Regions from separate parts of the Pantoea sp. X-Soil-TKNS-1280 genome, predicted to be linked through region 2. Evidence: riboswitches for the same ligand, from Rfam matches in the RefSeq annotation. Region 2 holds a riboswitch; each other region holds the start of a gene.

Region 1 (3,207 bases), on a different replicon from region 2:
TCCTGCTCCGGGTCGGGCACCGGCAGTTTATCGACATCCGCCCGGCAGGTGATGGGGTGAGAGAAACGCGGGCCTTCACCGGTTTCAAAATACAGGCCCAGCCCCATCGCATCGGGGATGGTGAGGATATCGCTGAAGAGGATGGCCGCATCCAGCGCGTAACGACGCAGCGGTTGCAACGTGACTTCGCACGCCAGCTCAGCATTTTTACACAGCGACATAAAATCACCGGCCTCGGCACGAGTGGCTTTATATTCCGGCAGATAACGCCCGGCTTGTCGCATCATCCATACCGGGGTGATATCCACCGGCTGACGTAACAGGGCACGCAGATAACGATCGTTCTTCAGTTCACTCATAATTGGCTCTCTCACTTGCAGGGCGCCAGTGTAGCATTTTCACATCGCGCTGGCGCGACACTGGGCAACGGTATCTTCAATCAAACGTCGCGCAACGGTGCCGGGCGGGGGTAATAATGGCAGGGCATCGTAGCGGAACCAGCCCGCATCCAGCAGCTCTTTGCCGTCATGTTGCAAATCACCGCCGTCATATTCCGCCATATACGCCATCATCAGCGAATGGGGGAACGGCCACGGTTGTGAGGTCACATAACGCACGTTTTTCACCCGTACATTACTTTCTTCCATCACTTCACGCGCCACCGCCTGTTCGAGGGTTTCGCCCACTTCGACAAATCCGGCCAGCACGGTATAAACGTTGTTGCGATGCTTCGCATGGTTTGCCAGCAAAATCTCATCACCACGGCGGATGGCGACAATGATGCAGGGAGCGATTTGCGGGTAATAGCGCTCGCGACAATGGCCGCACAGGCAGGCGAATTCACGTTTGCTTAAATGCATCTCGTGGCCGCAATAGCCGCACCAGCGGTGGGAACGATAGAACTCCGCCAGTTGTACGCCGCGCCCGGCAAGCTGGAACAGGCCAACGTCCTCATCAATCAGCTGGCGTACTGACCCCATGTTGTCGGGTCGTGATTCACGCACCAGCCAGACATTTTCGCCCTGCCATTCGCCAATCACCATACCGCTGCTGCCTGCCAGGCCAAATTGTTGCGCCGTGCCATGCGGCAACTCCCCCTGCGGCAGCCAAAGTTTTTGTTCATGGCTGACAATCCACCAGCCAGCGTCTACGCTTGAGATCTCACGTTGCATTTAAATCGTCATCCTTAGCGTCTATTCGCAGAATGAACAACTATAACCCACATGGAGCCTCGTATGCTTACTCAGTTAGATGACCTGACCGAGCGTGTAGGCAGCGGCAACGAATTAGTCGATTCATGGCTACACGCGCGTCGTCAGTTACTGGTGACCTATTATCAGTTGGTTGGCATGACGCCGAAGAAGGATGCGCTGAGCGCACTGGATGAGCAGGCGCTGGATGCCTTTTGCCACAATCTGGTGGATTATCTCTCCGCCGGTCATTTCAGCGTGTATGAACATATTATCAGCGAGATGCAGGGCGATAGCCCGATGATTGCTGCTGCGCAGCTTTACCCGTCGCTGGAAGCCAATACCGAACGGATGATGCAGTTGTATGATGGCCATCTGCAACAAGCCATCACCGATGACAACTGCACCACCTTCCAGCAGGCGTTATCTGAAGTGGGCGAAGTGCTGGAGTCGCGTTTTACGCTGGAAGACAAGCTGGTGCGTCTGGCGTGGGATAATCAGCTGGCGCACCCACGGGTGGCGAATGAGAGTCCTGTCGCCCGCCCGGCTTAAATCGCCCATTTGTAAAAAACTTGTTATTCGCAAAAAGCCCTTCTATGCTACAGGGGCTTTTTGTTTTGTGGTTTGAGCGCAAAACACCATCTTGTCGGAGTGCCCATAGGGCTGAGACCGTTAATTCGGGATCCGCGGAACCTGATCAGGTTAGTACCTGCGAAGGGAACAAGAGTAAACATCATCAGTACGATGCGTGCATCGTTTCTGTTACTCCTTCCGGACTCCGGACAAGCAACTTCCATCATTTACAGGAAAATTGCTATGTCTGTTGCAAAAACTTCTCGTCGTGAACAACGCGCCCAGGCGCAGGAATTTATCGATTCTCTGCAAGGTACCGCCTTTCCCAATTCAACGCGCATCTGGCTTACCGGCAGCCGTGAAGACATTCGCGTGCCGATGCGTGAGATCCAGCTCAGTCCCACGCTGACCGGCGGCAGCAAAGAAAACCCGCAGTACGAACCGAATGAACCGGTGCCGGTGTATGACACCGCCGGAGCCTATGGCGACCCGTCTGCAACCATTGATGTACACCAGGGACTGGCAAAACTTCGTGCGGGCTGGATTGCTGAGCGTGGCGACAGTGAAACCATCAACCAACTCAGTTCCAGCTATACCCAGCAACGGCTGGCGGATGAAGGGCTGGATCATCTGCGTTTTGAACATTTACCCCAACCGCGCCGTGCCAAAGCAGGTCGTTGCGTTACTCAGCTGCACTATGCACGCCAGGGCATGATTACCCCGGAAATGGAGTTTATCGCGTTGCGCGAAAACATGGGGCGCGAGCGCATCCGTGGTGAAGTGCTGCTGCAACAACATCCGGGGCACAGTTTTGGTGCGCATCTGCCTGCCAATATCACCGCCGAGTTTGTGCGTCAGGAAGTTGCCGCCGGGCGAGCCATCATTCCCTCCAATATCAATCATCCCGAATCCGAACCGATGATCATTGGCCGTAACTTTCTGGTGAAGGTGAATGCCAATATCGGTAACTCGGCCGTCAGCTCCTCAATTGAAGAGGAGGTGGAGAAGCTGGTGTGGTCAACCCGCTGGGGTGCCGATACCGTGATGGACCTTTCCACCGGCCGCTATATCCATGAAACGCGTGAATGGATTCTGCGCAACAGCCCGGTGCCGATTGGCACTGTACCGATTTATCAGGCGCTGGAGAAAGTGAACGGCGTGGCGGAGGATCTGAACTGGGAAATTTTCCGCGATACGTTGCTGGAACAGGCTGAACAGGGCGTAGACTACTTCACCATCCACGCTGGCGTGCTGCTGCGTTATGTCCCGATGACGGCAAAACGCCTGACCGGTATTGTGTCACGCGGCGGTTCGATTATGGCGAAGTGGTGTCTGTCGCATCACCAGGAGAGTTTCCTGTATCTGCACTTCCGCGAGATTTGTGAGATCTGTGCCGCCTACGATGTTGCGCTGTCGCTCGGCGATGGCCTGCGCCCGGGTTCGA
Region 2 (3,207 bases):
TCAGCAAAGATTCGCCAGACCAAAAACCGGGGTCGAAGGCACCGCCATATCGCGTTTTTCCATCAACCCGCCGTCGCGCGCCGCTTTCCCGGCCTCAATGGCCTGGCGGAACGCCGTCGCCATCAGCACCGGATCGCCCGCTTTTGCCACCGCGGTATTCAGCAAAACGGCATCAAAACCCAGCTCCATCGCCTGCGCTGCCTGTGATGGTGCACCAATGCCCGCGTCAATAATCAGCGGGATGTCGGTAAACCAGGCACGCATCGCCCGCAAACCATCAATATTGCGCAGCCCCTGACCGGAACCGATAGGCGCGCCCCACGGCATCAGCACTTCGCAGCCTGCTTCCAGCAGTTTTTCGCCGACAATCAGGTCTTCCGTGGTATAGGGGAAGACCTGGAAACCCTCGGCGCACAGAATGCGCGCCGCTTCTACCAGCGCAAAAGGATCCGGTTGCAGCGTATCGGCATGGCCGATCACCTCCAGCTTGATCCACGGCGTGTTAAATAATTCCCGCGCCATATGCGCGGTGGTCACCGCCTCCTGCACCGTATGGCAACCGGCGGTATTCGGCAGCACGCGCCTATCCAGCTGCGCCAGCAATTCACGAAATGCCGCACCGGCGACGCCTTCACGCCGCAGGCTGACGGTGATGATTTCACTGCCCGAGGCGACAATCGCCTGTTGCAGAATCGCCGGGGAGGGATAACCTGCCGTGCCCAGTAAAAAACGTGATTGTGGTTCAAAGTCGTAAAACATGATTTAGCCTCCCTGCATCGGTGATAACACTTCCAGCTGACATCCTTCTTCCAGCAGCTGGCTGTCGTACTGTGTTCTGGGCACAAACATGCCGTTAAACGCCGTGGCGACGCAGGCAGCATCAATGTGCTGCTCACGTAGCAACTCGCTCAGGGTGCTGGCGGCAGTCAGCACCTGGCGACCATTAAGCTGAATTTTCATAACGATGTTCCTCAGACAGACGCTGCATCAGCTGTTCCGCCATCAGCGGTGCCAGCAGGAAACCATGGCGATACATGCCGTTCAGATAAAAAGTGTCATTTTGATAGTGGATTTCCGGCAGGTTGGCCGGATACGCCGGGCGCAGACCGCTGGCGTTTTCGATAATGCGGGCTTCGGCTAACGCCGGATGAAGGGTATAAGCCGCACTGAGGAGTTCCATCATGGCACGTGCGCTGATGGCGCTGGCATCATGGCTCTCCACCATAGTGGCACCGAGCATAAAATGGCCGCCACGGCGGGGCACCAGATAGCAGGGAAAACGCGGATGCAGCAGACGAATCGGGCGTGAGAACTGCACCTCATCGCTGTGCAAAATCAGCATTTCACCGCGTACCGCGCGCAGACGCGGCAGCTCAGAGGCAGCGTGGATGCCTCGGCAATCAATCACTTGCCCGGAGGCTTTGCCGCTGTGAAACGTCACCCCACGCTGCTGTAATTTTTCACGCATCTCAGCCAGCGCCAGACGCGGATCAAGATGGGCTTCCTGGGAGAAAAATAAACCCCGCGCGAAACGACCGGCCAGTGCCGGTTCCACTGCGGCCGGGTCCACCCATTGATGCTGTTCCGTCATGCGGGCAAAACGGTTCAGCTCCTGGCTATCACGCATGGGTGCCACCACCAGCGTACCCTGATGTTCGACGCTGCTGACCCGTTGCTGCCACCACGCGGCGGCATGCTGACCAAGATCAATCACCGCACGCGGCGCACTTTCGGCTTCACACCAGGGCGCAAGCATACCGCCCGCGAACCAGGATGCCGGAGTACGGCTTGCATCGACAATCACTTCGATCTGCTCACCGCGTTCCGCTAACAGGGTAGCCACGCACAGGCCCGTCACACCGCCGCCAATCACCGACCAGCGACTCATAACGGACATTCTGGAAAAGAAACAGGAAATTGCATATCGGCCTCTCAGTCATTGCACTGAGACCCGGATACAGGAGAAGGGAAATAGCATACGTTGCACGAAAACGCCCCGCTGCCAGACAGCCTGCGATGCAGGTTGTCAGTCTTCCTACGCCAGTATCAACTGGGTCAGGTTCAAAGGGTCGCTAAGCCGCGCAATGCGCTTTTAGCCTCTCAGTCTCTCTGGCGAGACTCCCCCGACGCGTCTATTTGTATTGTAGTCGTCTGACTTCGTCAAGCATCAGCACCGCAACAAAGCCTAACCTTTCAAAATCTCCTGTTTCAGCATCATGCGCTTTTCTCCACGATTGCCTGGTATGCTCTCAAGATCTGGATTAATAGAAACAACGTCTGGCAGGAAAATTATGTGTGCTGATTCAGTGATTTCCGCCATCCTGGTGTGCGTATTTGGCGTGATTATTTTGTGGTGTGTCTTACGCCCGTGAAAGGGCAGGAAGTCGCGGGGATGGTAATGGGTTTGCTGCTACCACTAAAGGGAGGCACTCAGGCCTCCCCTTCTCTGCTTAACGCTGTGGGTGATTCACTTCCAGCGGACGCAGGTCAAACAACAGCACTTCCGCGTCTTTACCGTTGGCGAATTGCAGCGCGGTTTCGTTACGCACACGCGCACCGTCACCTTCGTTGAACACCACACCGTTCACCTCAATGCTGCCGCGTGCCACATGGATGTAGGCGTAGCGATCGGCATCCAGCGTAAAGGTCTGCTGTTCTGCACCGGTAAACAATCCGGCATAGATACGGATGTCCTGACGCACGCTCAGTGAACCTTCATCACCCTGCGGGGAAACAATCAGACGCAGCTGACCACGTTTGTCGTTTTCCGCCACCGATACCTGCTGGTAACCTGGCTGCGTGCCGCGTTCTGCCGGAACGATCCAGATTTGCAGGAAGTGGACGTTGTCCGCTTTCGAGTGGTTAAACTCGCTGTGCGTTACGCCGCTACCGGCACTCATCAGCTGCACATCACCGGGGACAATCACCGAACCGGTGCCCATGGAATCTTTATGCTCCAGCGCACCTTCCAGCACATAGGAGATGATTTCCATGTTGCTGTGCGGGTGGGCACCAAAACCCCGTCCCGGCGCAACACGGTCATCGTTAATCACCAGCAAATCGGAGAAACCGGTTTGTTTCGGATCCCAGTAGTTGGCAAAAGAAAACGTGTGGCGTGAGTTCAACCAGCCGTGGTCACCGAGGCCGCGCTGGGCTGACAGTCTTTGTTCAATCATGATCTGCTCCTCAAATTTGTTGGCGGAAGAC
Region 3 (3,207 bases), on a different replicon from region 2:
GCGCAGCCAGCCGCTGTTCTCCCATCTCGCGAAACTGCACTCCCCGGCCCCCTGGACGCTGGATATCCAACTGACACAGCCCGACAACTGGCTACCGTGGTTGCTCGGCAGCGTCAGCGCGATGATCCTGCCGCGTGAATGGCAGACCCTGCGCGGTTTCGCGCGCCAGCCGATCGGCACCGGTCCCTACAGCGTGGTGCGCAACCAACAGAGTCAGCTGAAGATCGCCGCCTTTGACGACTACTTCGGTTATCGCGCGTTAATTGATGATGTCTCCATCTGGGTACTGCCGGAGATCAGTGATGAGCTGGTGTATGCCGGGGTGAAGTTACAAGGCGAAACCGCCGATGAAAAATCGGAGGAAAGTCGTCTGGAAGAAGGCTGCTATTTTCTGCTGTATGACCGGCGTTCGGAACAAGGCCGGGATGCACATTTCCGCCGCTGGGTCAGCTACCTGCTCAATCCTATCGCCCTGCTGAATAATGCGGGTATCGGTTATCAGCGCTACTGGTTCCCGGCTTATGGTTTATTACCGCGCTGGCATCATCGCCGCGATCTGACGGCGGTCAGCAAGCCGGACAACCTGAAGCAGCTCACCATCAGCTGGTATAGCCACCATGTGGAACACGAAGGTATCGCCAATGCACTACGCCCACTGCTGGCGCAACAGGGTGTGGAGCTGATTACCCGTGAGCTGAGCTACGAAGCATGGTTTAACGGCGAAGGCGAGAGCGACATCTGGCTCGGCAGCGTCAACTTCACCCTGCCGCTCGACTACTCGCTGTTCGCTCAGCTGTACGAATTGCCGCTGATGCAGCAGTGTATCCCGATTGACTGGGAAAATGCTGCCACCCACTGGCGCGAAAAAACGCTGCCGCTCGCAGAATGGAGTAAGCAACTGGTGGATAGTGACTATCTGCACCCGTTGTTTCACCACTGGTTGTTGCTGGAAGGGCAGCGCAGTATGCGTGGCGTGCGCATGAATACGCTCGGCTGGTTTGACTTCAAATCCGCCTGGTTTGCCCCGCCGGAACTGTGATCCTTTCGCCCTGCCCCGGAAATGTCTAGAATGTGCCGTTCTCAACGGGGTGCCCTGCATTACAGAGGCTGAGAGAGACCCGTCGAACCTGATCCGGTTAATACCGGCGTAGGGATTTGAGATGCCTCACCGCTCAGATCCTTTGCGACTCAACCTTATCTTCTCCTCAAGGAGCGCAAAGTGTTAAACAAAGTTCTGCCTGTGCTGTTGCTGGTTTCTGCCCCGGTGCTGGCTGCCAAACCGGTACTGACCGTCTACACCTACGATTCATTCTCTGCTGACTGGGGCCCTGGCCCGGCGGTGAAAAAAGCCTTTGAAGCCCAGTGCGGCTGCGAGCTGAAATACGTGGCGCTGGAAGATGGCGTCTCGCTGCTCAACCGCGTGCGGATGGAAGGTAAAAACAGCAAAGCGGATATCGTGCTGGGGCTGGATAACAACCTGGTGCAGGCCGCAGAAAAAACCGGGCTGTTTGCCAAAAGCCAGGTAGATACCCACGCGCTCCAGCTGCCTGGTGGCTGGCATAACGACACCTTTATCCCGTTCGACTACGGTTACTTCGCCTTCGTCTACGATAAAAACAAACTGAAAAACCCACCGAAAAGCCTGAAGGAACTGGTCGAAAGCCCGGAAAAATGGCGCGTTATCTATGAAGATCCGCGCACCAGCACCCCAGGCCTCGGCCTGTTGCTGTGGATGCAGAAAGTCTATGGCGACAAAGCGCCGGATGCCTGGCAGAAGCTGGCACAGAAAACCGTCACCGTCACCAAAGGCTGGAGTGAAGCCTATGGGTTGTTCCTGAAGGGTGAAGGCGATCTGGTGCTGAGTTACACCACCTCCCCGGCTTATCACATCATTGAAGAGAAGAAAGAAAATTACGCTGCTGCGCCGTTTAGCGAAGGCCATTACTTGCAGGTTGAAGTGGCGGCGCAGCTGGCCAGCAGCAAACAACCGCAACTGGCGCAGGAATTCATGCAGTTTATGGTGTCCCCGGCCTTCCAGCAGACCATCCCGACCGGCAACTGGATGTATCCGGTGATCAAGAGCGATCTGCCTGCCGGTTATCAAACACTCAACGTGCCGCAAACGGCGCTGCAATATAGCCCGGCGGAAGTTGCCGACCACAGCAAAGCGTGGATCAGTGCATGGCAACGCGCCGTCAGCCGTTAATCCCCGGCTGGCTGTTGCCCGGCAGTTTCACTGCGCTGCTGCTGTGTGCCGTGGCGCTGCTGGCATTTGGCGCGCTGCTGATGTCAGCGCCCATCGGCGACTGGCGCGCCCTGCTCAGCGATGACTATCTGCATCATGTGCTGGCTTTCTCCTTTTGGCAGGCGCTGCTGTCAGCGTTGTTTTCGGTCCTTCCGGCCATCCCACTGGCGCGCGCCCTGTATCGGCGGCGCTTTCCTGGTCGTGAACTGTTGCTACGTCTGTGCGCCATGACGCTGGTGCTGCCGGTGTTGGTGGCGGTGTTTGGCCTGCTGAGCGTCTATGGCCGCAGCGGCTGGCTGGCGCAACTGTGCGCAGCGCTGGGGATCCCCTGGCATTTCTCGCCCTATGGCTTGCAAGGTATTCTGCTGGCGCACGTGTTCTTCAATCTGCCGCTGGCGACGCGTATGTTGTTGCAGGCGCTGGAAAGTATTCCCGGCGAACAACGCCAGCTGGCGGCGCAACTCGGTCTGCGCGGCTGGAATCTGTTTCGTCTGCTGGAGTGGCCGTGGCTGCGGCGGCAAATTTTCCCCACTGCCGCCCTGATTTTTATGCTGTGCTTTGCCAGTTTTGCCACCGTGCTGGCGCTGGGCGGCGGCCCACAGGCGACCACGCTGGAGCTGGCGATTTATCAGGCGCTGAATTTTGACTACGACCCCGGACGCGCGGCGCTGCTGGCACTGCTTCAGCTCGGTTGCTGCCTGCTGCTGGTGTTGCTGAGTCAGCGTTTCAGCAAAGCAATTCCCGCAGGTCATCAGCAAATACGCGGCTGGCGCGATCCCGCTGATAGCTGGCGCGCCCGTATCAGCGACAGCCTGTTAATTGGTCTGGCCCTGCTGCTATTGCTCCCCCCGCTGCTGGCGGTGGTGGCTGATGGTCTGCGCGGCGGCGTGACCGGAGCGATGCAGCAACCGGCCTTATGGCAGGCCACCTTTACTTCATTGCGTATTGCCATCGGTGCTGGC
Region 4 (3,207 bases), on a different replicon from region 2:
TTCATCCCAGCGTGTGCGGGCATCGCTGAAGCCGATTTCATTGGGGGCGGCGGGGCCACCATGGGTTAATTCCAGCGCACCGAAAGCGGAGAGATCGAGACCAATAAAATTCGCCAGATAGCCGGAAGAGAAGTCCAGGCTGGCATTGGCAGAAGCATGGTGCAGGTTGGCATCATACTGGCCGTACTTGCCATGCTGCGGATCCATCTCTTTACGATCGCGCTGGCGTTGCCAGTAGAAGAGCGAACCGGTAAGAGAGGCGTCATCAACAAAGCCTGCCGCCAGTGCGGGTGTGCAGGGAATCAATGCCGTAACAGTCAGGATGGAAGCAATAGCAGCAGCCAGTGGCGTGCGAAGAGTCCGGTTCATGGTAAATCCTCCGTGATAATTCCTTTGGTGATGATGTTTGGTGAAACTGTTACCTCATGTAACAAGTGGTGTGATGTTATTTTTCGCGACGCGAATTATCAATAGCATTTTTTGCAAATTATGACGTGGCACGCAAAACACAGGATCTCAGGTTTAGACAGGATGGTTGATGTTATCTATATGATATTTAATTAAATTAAGATGTTTCAGGTCAGGGGGAGGATGTTCTTATCGTGAGGAATCCCTGCATGAAACCAGCAGGCGGGCGAGGGTAATGACATTGCGAAACAGGACAGGCTAAAAGGTGACGGGCGAAGTGTATTCTTTACAAAGCAGGGAGTTCATGAATCCAAAGATAAAAATTTTCTTATCGATGATAATTACGGCTTGTTGTACTTTGGTGTAGTTTCTATACCTTGATCTTGATGAGGATTTTGCCTAGGATTTTCGCCGATAGCCAGCACACTTCTGGCTGCTGATCTGAAGGGGGCGTTATGCCACTTAATTTAACCTCAGGAGCTGTAAAATGACTGATGCTTTGAAGAAAAGACAACCTGAAGACAAACGCGTTATTCGTCTCAGTGAAACCTGGGAAGTCGAATATTGGACTAAAACCCTGGATGTTTCTGTCGCACAATTACGAACCGCAGTCGCAAACGTGGGTAAGGATACGCAGAAAGTTAAGCAATATCTCGGTAAGTAGGTGTCCATTCAGCCTGGAAACCCCGCTCTGCGGGGTTTTTTATGCGGATTTTCTGTCCATATGAGGGGCTAATCTGAGGTTTACAGCAATGGCTAAGTCACTTATGATCATGGCTCACATCGCAGAAATTGCTGTGTAATATATTTATATATATCAATGACTCGGGGTGCCCTCCTAAACGGGGCTGAGATAAACCCGCTGACCTGATCTGGATAATGCCAGCGTAGGGAAGTCAGATGCCTGACCGCATTCGCCTTCTTGATCGCCGGTTGGGAGCCTTATGAAACAGCCTGACCTTCTCTCCACAGCGCAACTCGCGCAATCTCTTCAGTTACTCCGTCAGCATATGCCGCTGGTGCATTGCATGACCAATGACGTTGTACAAACCTTTACCGCGAATGTCCTGCTGGCGCTACGCGCTTCACCTGCCATGGTGATCGATGCTGATGAAGCCGCACAGTTCAGTGGTTTCGCCGATGCGTTGCTGATCAATGTTGGTACCCTGACACGCGATCGTCGTGATGCGATGCAGGCAGCCGTCTCCGCAGCCAACCGGGCGGGGACGCCCTGGACGCTCGATCCGGTAGCGGTCGGCGCGTTAACGTTTCGCACCGAATTTTGTCAGCAGCTGCTAAGCCAGCAACCCGCGGCTATTCGTGGCAATGCCTCAGAAATCCTGGCGCTGGCGAATCAGGCGGCAGGCGGGCGTGGTGTGGATAGCCTGCATCAGGCCGACGCGGCAATCAGTGCCGCACAGCAACTGGCGCGTGATTATCACAGCATCGTCGCGGTCACTGGCGAAGTGGATTATGTTACTGACGGTCACAACATCCTGGCAATTCCCGGCGGCAGCCCATTAATGACGCGGGTGGTGGGCACCGGTTGCGCACTATCGGCAGTGGTGGCGGGCTTTGCCAGCCTGCCGGGTGAGCGCCTGCAACATGTGGCTGCCGCCTGTCGCGTGATGTCGCTGGCGGGGGAAAGGGCTGCGCGTCAGGTGCAGGGACCAGGGAGCTTTGTGGCCGCCTTCCTCGATGAACTGTGGACGCTGGAGGTGACGCCATGAAGCGCATCAATGCATTAACCATTGCGGGCACCGATCCGAGCGGTGGCGCGGGAATTCAGGCCGATCTTAAAGCCTTTTCGGCACTCGGCGCTTACGGCACCAGCGTGATCACCGCTCTGGTGGCGCAGAATACCTGTGGCGTGCAATCGGTGTATCGCATCGATCCGGAATTTGTCGGTGCACAACTGGATTCGGTACTCGATGATGTGCGTATTGACAGCGCTAAAATCGGCATGCTGGCGGAAACGGCGGTAGTGGAAATCGTCGCTGCGAAGCTGAAGCGTGCCAGCCTGTCGTTTGTGGTGCTGGATACGGTGATGATTGCCAAAAGCGGCGACGCGTTGTTGTCACCTGATGCCATCGACAGTATCCGTGAACTGCTACTGCCGCAGGTTTCCCTGATTACGCCAAATTTACCGGAAGCGGCGGCGTTGCTTGGACGGAGCATGGCGCAGGATGAAGCCACCATGCTCCAGCAGGGCGATGCGTTGCTCGATCTCGGGTGTGAAGCGGTACTGATGAAGGGAGGACATCTGAGTGATGCGGAAAGCCCGGACTGGCTGATCACTCGCAGCGGACGCCAGCGCTTTACCGCACCTCGCGTCAATACCCGCAACACGCATGGCACCGGCTGTTCGTTGTCAGCGGCGCTGGCGGCACTGCGTCCACGGCATGACAGTTGGTCAGCCACGGTGGCGGAAGCCAAAGCGTGGCTGCAACAGGCGCTGTTGCAGGCGGATTCGCTAGAGGTCGGCAAAGGTATTGGGCCGGTGCACCATTTCCATCGCTGGTGGTAGGGCGTAACGCCGGATTGCCGTTTTTTGCCTGCGCATCTGTCTGAAAAATGGAGTCAGCAATTTGCCAGCCTGGCGGATTTGGGTCCAGGCTGTTGGGGGCGAATCGGCAGGTGTCGGTTCCAATCCAGCCATTTATTCAGGAGTCAGCATGACGGACATCGTTCAGTTATTGGGCAAAGAAGCGGACAGTCTTCTTCAACATCGCTGCATGACCATTCCAGCGGAAAGCCTTTATTTACCGGGCGCGGATTATGTTGATCGCGTAATGACGG

Evidence for each region. A riboswitch is a leader RNA that binds a small molecule or an ion and turns the genes downstream of it on or off. The one in region 2 is predicted to bind thiamine pyrophosphate.
Region 1: another riboswitch for thiamine pyrophosphate. It lies ahead of thiC (phosphomethylpyrimidine synthase ThiC); the one in region 2 lies ahead of AC6I8X_RS22230 (FAD-dependent oxidoreductase).
Region 3: another riboswitch for thiamine pyrophosphate. It lies ahead of thiB (thiamine ABC transporter substrate binding subunit); the one in region 2 lies ahead of AC6I8X_RS22230 (FAD-dependent oxidoreductase).
Region 4: another riboswitch for thiamine pyrophosphate. It lies ahead of thiM (hydroxyethylthiazole kinase); the one in region 2 lies ahead of AC6I8X_RS22230 (FAD-dependent oxidoreductase).

What each region holds. Positions count from the first base shown of each region.
Region 1 covers NZ_AP035962.1:288,988-292,194, reverse strand. Annotated here, with positions in the region: gene hemE (uroporphyrinogen decarboxylase) at 1-359, opposite strand, end outside; gene nudC (NAD(+) diphosphatase) at 399-1,172, opposite strand; gene rsd (sigma D regulator) at 1,236-1,742, shown strand; TPP riboswitch at 1,828-1,927, shown strand; gene thiC (phosphomethylpyrimidine synthase ThiC) at 2,007-3,207, shown strand, end outside.
Region 2 covers NZ_AP035963.1:488,662-491,868, forward strand. Annotated here, with positions in the region: gene AC6I8X_RS22220 (thiazole synthase) at 1-759, opposite strand; gene thiS (sulfur carrier protein ThiS) at 763-960, opposite strand; gene AC6I8X_RS22230 (FAD-dependent oxidoreductase) at 944-1,888, opposite strand; TPP riboswitch at 2,016-2,135, opposite strand; gene AC6I8X_RS22235 (pirin family protein) at 2,451-3,176, opposite strand.
Region 3 covers NZ_AP035962.1:798,772-801,978, reverse strand. Annotated here, with positions in the region: gene sgrR (HTH-type transcriptional regulator SgrR) at 1-1,039, shown strand, start outside; TPP riboswitch at 1,075-1,172, shown strand; gene thiB (thiamine ABC transporter substrate binding subunit) at 1,220-2,206, shown strand; gene thiP (thiamine/thiamine pyrophosphate ABC transporter permease ThiP) at 2,182-3,207, shown strand, end outside.
Region 4 covers NZ_AP035962.1:2,838,595-2,841,801, reverse strand. Annotated here, with positions in the region: gene chiP (chitoporin ChiP) at 1-369, opposite strand, end outside; gene AC6I8X_RS13165 (DUF3606 domain-containing protein) at 896-1,072, shown strand; TPP riboswitch at 1,225-1,319, shown strand; gene thiM (hydroxyethylthiazole kinase) at 1,353-2,138, shown strand; gene thiD (bifunctional hydroxymethylpyrimidine kinase/phosphomethylpyrimidine kinase) at 2,135-2,935, shown strand; gene fbaB (class I fructose-bisphosphate aldolase) at 3,084-3,207, shown strand, end outside.